2 linked regions of the Tolumonas auensis DSM 9187 genome follow. The protein of the gene in region 1 interacts with the protein of each later gene in a pairwise test. Links are inferred from orthologs where the notes say so. Each region holds a gene or a part of one and is shown in the gene's direction. Other genes may lie near its edges.

Region 1 (2,957 bases):
GTGTTCCGCCGTTGTGCAATGAAAGGCATGGCGTTTAACCTGAATACCACCTCGTTCTTCCTGTCACGCGAGACGTTGCTCCCGTCACATCGATCAATCCTGGCACGATTACGAGCCGCATTGTTCATCTGGCTAAGCAAAAACTCGCTGCGTACCAACGACTTTATCCATGTACCGGCCGATCGGGTGGTGGAAATGGGTGTACAGGTCGAAGTATAAGCTCACCTGTTGCACATGAGCCGGGGTTATTCCCCGGCTTTTTTGTCTGTTGGGTCTGCGAACAACAACAGGTATAATCTTTTTTTACTGTATAAAAACCCACCCCTGTTCACACCGGGTGAGGCATTATTTCTGGAGCTGTGATGGATATCTCCCACCTGCTGGATGGTCTGAACGATAAACAACGCGACGTCGTTGCAGCTCCGCTGCAAAACATGCTGGTACTGGCTGGTGCCGGTAGTGGCAAGACCCGGGTGCTGGTTCATCGCATTGCCTGGTTGTTACAGATCGAGCAGGTATCCCCGCACAGCATTCTGGCCGTAACCTTCACCAACAAAGCGGCCGCAGAGATGCGCGGACGTATTGAACGTCTGCTCGGAAACAGTCTCGGTTTTGGCCGCGGCGGCATGTGGATCGGCACCTTTCATGGTTTGGCTCATCGTCTGCTGCGGGCTCATCCGCTGGATGCCAATCTGCCGGAAGATTTTCAGATCATCGACAGCGATGATCAGTTGCGGCTGCTGAAACGCATTCTGCGGAACCTGAATCTGGACGAAAAGCAGTGGGTACCCCGCGCCGTTGCCGGTTATATCAACAGCAAAAAAGACGAAGGCTTACGTCCGCACCATATTGATGTTTATGATCCGGTGGGCCGCACCTACCAGAAAATTTATGCCACCTATCAGGAAACCTGTGATCGTGCCGGTTTAGTCGATTTTGCCGAACTGCTGCTGCGGGCCCATGAGTTATGGCTGCATAAACCCCATCTGCTGGAACACTATCAGCAACGCTTCCGCCATATTCTGGTGGATGAATTTCAGGATACTAACGGCATTCAATACGCCTGGATCCGCATGCTCGCCGGTGACAGCAGCAAGGTGATGATCGTCGGGGATGATGACCAGTCCATCTACGGCTGGCGTGGTGCCCGCGTGGAGAACATCCAGCGTTTCATGCAGGATTTTGACGACGTACAAACCATCCGTCTGGAACAGAATTACCGTTCCACCAGCACCATATTGAAAGCGGCTAACCAGCTTATTGCCAACAACTCAGCCCGGCTGGGTAAAGAACTCTGGACGGATGGTGTCGCTGGCGAATCAATTTCCGTCTATGCCGCCTTCAATGAAATTGATGAAGCCCGCTTTGTAGTCAGTCGCCTGAAAGCCTGGCGCGAACAGGGTAACAGCTTGCTGGACGCCGCCATTTTATACCGGAACAACGCCCAGTCGCGCATTCTGGAAGAGGCGCTGATGCAGGAACAGTTACCGTATCGTATCTACGGTGGTCTGCGCTTCTTCGAACGTCAGGAGATCAAAGATGCCATCGCTTACCTGCGTCTGCTCAGCAATCACAGTGACGATGCCTCCTTTGAACGCGTCGTTAACACCCCAACCCGCGGCATCGGCGATCGGACGCTGGGCCTTATCCGGGAAGCAGCTCGTGACCGGAGCCTGAACCTGTGGCAATCCGCCTGGCAGTTGTGTGAGCAGGGTGTGCTGGCTGGCCGGGCTGCCAATGCGGTGCGTAACTTTCTCGCGCTAATCAATCAGCTGGAAACCGATACGTCAGAATTACCGCTGCATGTGCAGGTCGATCGGGTGATCCGCCAGTCCGGTTTATGGACGCATTACGAAAACGAGAAAGGTGAAAAGGGTCAGTCACGTATCGAAAACCTGGAAGAACTGGTCAACGCCACCCGGTTATTTCGTCCGGCCGAAGAATATCTGGATATGAGCCCGCTGACCGCCTTTCTGGCACATGCCACGCTGGAGTCCGGCGATAAACAGGCGGATGAATTTGACGAAGCGGTACAGCTGATGACACTGCACAGCGCCAAAGGGCTCGAATTCCCGCTGGTCTTTATGGTGGGTGTTGAAGAAGGCATGTTCCCCAGCCAGCAGAGTTCGGAAGAACCGGGACGCCTCGAAGAAGAACGCCGTCTCTGCTATGTCGGCATGACCCGAGCGATGCAGAAGCTCTATCTGACGCATGCGGAAAGCCGCCGTCTGTACGGGAAAGAGAGTTACAACCGCCCCAGCCGCTTTCTGAAAGAGTTGCCCAGTGACTGTCTGGAAGAAATCCGGCTGCGGACACAGGTCGGCTGGAGTAACAGCGCTCAGTCGCAAAGCCGTTTTAGTCAGGAAAAGCTGCAGGACAGTTTCGCCAGTACCGGTTTTAAACTGGGTCAACGGGTGCTGCATCCGACCTTTGGTGAAGGTGTGGTGCTTAACTATGAAGGCGTCGGTGCACAAAGCCGGGTGCAGGTAAACTTTGCCACAGCTGGCAGCAAATGGCTGGTCGTTGCCTATGCCCGTCTGGAAGCTATTTAATGCATCATCCGGTCAGGCCCTTGATGGTCTGGCCGTTCATAACTGAATGAAATAAGTCATCGCTTCCGCAAGCTTATATCACTTTTCCTGCACAAAGGACGCGACTAACTCCATCCGGTTACACTACACTCTGCAGAGTTAACTTTTCATGCAGGGATGTGAATGATGATCGGATTACTGGTGGTACTCGGTGTTCTGTTACTGGCCGTGTTCTGGCTTGTCTCTATTTATAATCAGTTGGTTGCACTCAAAGGCCGCTATCAGAATGCGTTTGCTCAGATCGAAGTGCAGCTGAAACGCCGTTACGATTTAATCCCCAATCTGGTCGAAACCGCCAAAGGCTATTTGCAGCATGAGAGTAAAACGCTGACTGCCGTCACTGAAGCACGCAATGCTGCCTTAGCC
Region 2 (2,894 bases), 2.4 Mb from region 1 along the record:
ATGAAGCTGATATCGGCGAGATGGAAGCGTTCCGTAAAGAACAGAACGTGATTGCCGAGAAGCAACAACTGGGCTTCAAGATCACACCTCTGGTGTTCATCCTGAAAGCAGCAGCCAAAGCACTGGAAGCGCATCCACGTTTCTGCAGCTCGCTGTCAGAAGATAGTTCTACACTGATCATGAAGAAATACATTCATATCGGTGTCGCGGTTGATACGCCAAATGGTCTGGTTGTACCGGTAGTTCGTGATGTGAACAAGAAAGGCATCTATGAACTGTCGAAAGATCTGGCTGAGATCTCCAAGAAAGCACGTGCCGGTAAGCTGACTGGCTCGGATATGCAGGGTGGTTGCTTCACTATCTCCAGCCTGGGCGGTATCGGTGGCACTCAGTTCACCCCAATCGTCAATGCGCCGGAAGTGGCTATTCTGGGTGTCTCTAAATCAGATATGAAGCCGAAGTGGAACGGTAAAGAGTTCGTGCCATGCCTGACGCTGCCTCTGGCATTGTCTTATGACCATCGCGTCATCGACGGTGCTGCAGGTGCGCGTTTCATTACGACACTGACTGATGTGCTGTCCGACATTCGTCGTCTGGTACTGTAATTTTGTCTGTCTCTCCGGAAGCATGCTAGGTTTAGTATGTTTCCGGAAGCAACTGAATAATCAAAAGAGGTCATGATGAGTAATGAAATCAAAACTCAGGTGGTGGTAATTGGTGCCGGCCCAGCCGGTTACTCTGCTGCTTTCCGTGCTGCCGACCTGGGCCTGGAAACCGTTTTGATCGAACGTTACGGTACACTGGGTGGTGTATGTCTGAACGTCGGTTGTATTCCGTCTAAAGCACTGCTGCACGTTGCGAAAGTTATCGAAGAAGCTAAGGCACTGGCGGAGCACGGTATCGTATTCGGTGAACCACAAACTGATATCAACAAGATCCGTCTGTGGAAAGAAAAAGTAGTGACCAAGCTGACTGGCGGCCTGTCTGGCATGGCCAAGCAGCGTAAGGTGCCTGTCGTTAACGGTGTGGCCAAATTCACCGGTCCTAACAGCATTGATGTGACTGCGACTGATGGTTCAGTAACCACGGTCAAATTTGATAACGCGATTATCGCAGCGGGTTCCCGTCCGGTAAAATTGCCGTTCATTCCGCACAACGATCCACGCGTCTGGGATTCTACCGATGCGCTGGAGCTGAAAGAAGTGCCGGGCAAAATGCTGGTTCTGGGCGGTGGTATCATCGGTCTGGAAATGGGTACTGTGTACTCTGCGCTGGGTGCGGAAATCGACGTTGTTGAATTCGCTGATCAGCTGGTTCCGGTTGCCGATAAAGACGTGGTGAAGGTTTACGCAAAACGTGTTGAAAAGAAATTCAACGTCATGCTGGAAACCAAAGTCACCGCCGTTGAAGCGAAAAAAGACGGTTTGTATGTCTCTTTTGAAGGCAAACAGGCACCGGCAGAACCAGTTCGTTATGACAGCGTGCTGGTCGCGGTAGGTCGTGTACCAAACGGTAAAGCGCTGGATGCCGAGAAAGCCGGTATCGCAGTTTCTGACCGTGGTTTCATCGAAGTCGACAAACAGCTGCGTACTAACGTACCGCACATTTTCGCTATCGGTGACATCGTGGGTCAGCCAATGCTGGCGCACAAAGGTGTGCACGAAGGTCATGTGGCAGCAGAAGTTATCGCTGGTAAGAAACACTACTTCGATCCGAAAGTGATCCCTTCAATCGCGTATACCGAGCCAGAAATTGCATGGGTTGGTCTGACCGAGAAAGAAGCGAAAGCCAAAGGTATCAACTTTGAAACTGCGGTGTTCCCATGGGCTGCCTCCGGTCGTGCAATTGCATCTGACTGCGCTGACGGTATGACCAAGCTGATTTTCGACAAAGCAACTCACCGTGTGATCGGTGGTGCGATTGTCGGCACCAACGGCGGTGAACTGCTGGGTGAAATCGGTCTGGCCATCGAAATGGGTGCGGATGCAGAAGATATCGCGCTGACTATCCATGCTCACCCGACGCTGCATGAGTCAGTGGGTCTGGCTGCGGAAGTGTACGAAGGTTCGATTACCGACCTGCCGAACGCCAAAGCGAAAAAGCGTTGATTCTGTTTCTTGTATAAAAAATCCGGCTCAGGCCGGATTTTTTGTTTCTGCGCAGTGTTACTTTTTCAGTGCCAGAATCAGGGCCGAGGTATCCATCCGGCCGCAGCCTTCCTGCTGCAGTTCGGCATAACGTTCATCTACCTGTCTGGTCAGCGGCAGATCGATATTTTGCCGTTCAGCTTCTTCCAGACAAATCCCCAGGTCTTTACGCATCCAGTCGATCGCAAAACCAAAATTGAATTCATTCTTCGCCATGGTTTCGGCGCGGTTCTCCATCTGCCAGGAACCGGCGGCGCCATATTTCAGTGTTTCGACCACCTGATGAATATCCAGACCCACGGTTTCTGCCAGCAACAGACCTTCGCTTAAGCCCTGCAGGACACCGGCGATACAGATCTGATTCACCATCTTGCAGCGCTGGCCGGCACCACATTTACCCACCAGCTGGATCTGACGGGCATAGGCTTCCATGACCGGTTTCGCGATAGCAAACGTCTGCTCATCACCACCGCACATGATGGTCAGACTGCCTTTTTCGGCACCACTCTGACCACCGGAAACAGGGCAATCCATAAAATGATTTCCCTGTTTGTGGCAGGCATTTTCCAGTTCATGCGCCAGTGTGGCGGAGGCAGTCGTATGGTCAATCAGAATGGCACCGGGTTTTAGTCCGGCAAGAATGCCGTCGTCACCGTAAACGACGCCGCGCACGTCGTTATCATTACCGATGCACATAAATACGATGTCCGCATCCCGGGCTGCTTCCCGGGGCGTTGCGGCAATTTT

Evidence for each region. Proteins that work in one complex are often made in the same cells at the same time.
Region 2: the proteins of uvrD (region 1) and lpdA interact in binary tests that used the Escherichia coli proteins (3 or more experiments, as listed by UniProt). The link is inferred for Tolumonas auensis DSM 9187 from one-to-one orthologs.

What each region holds. Positions count from the first base shown.
Region 1 is NC_012691.1:392,178-395,134, reverse strand. It holds uvrD (DNA helicase II), read left to right. Parts: upstream 1-362; coding sequence 363-2,552; downstream 2,553-2,957. Other genes in the region: TOLA_RS01840 (LemA family protein), read left to right, coding at 2,715-2,957; kup (low affinity potassium transporter Kup), read left to right, coding at 1-219. UniProt on the Escherichia coli protein: A helicase with DNA-dependent ATPase activity. Unwinds DNA duplexes with 3'-5' polarity. Translocates on single-stranded DNA with 3'-5' polarity. Initiates unwinding more efficiently from a nicked substrate than double-stranded DNA.
Region 2 is NC_012691.1:2,809,235-2,812,128, reverse strand. It holds lpdA (dihydrolipoyl dehydrogenase), read left to right. Parts: upstream 1-680; coding sequence 681-2,108; downstream 2,109-2,894. Other genes in the region: TOLA_RS13085 (NAD(P)-dependent oxidoreductase), read right to left, coding at 2,166-2,894; aceF (pyruvate dehydrogenase complex dihydrolipoyllysine-residue acetyltransferase), read left to right, coding at 1-605. UniProt on the Escherichia coli protein: Lipoamide dehydrogenase is a component of the glycine cleavage system as well as of the alpha-ketoacid dehydrogenase complexes.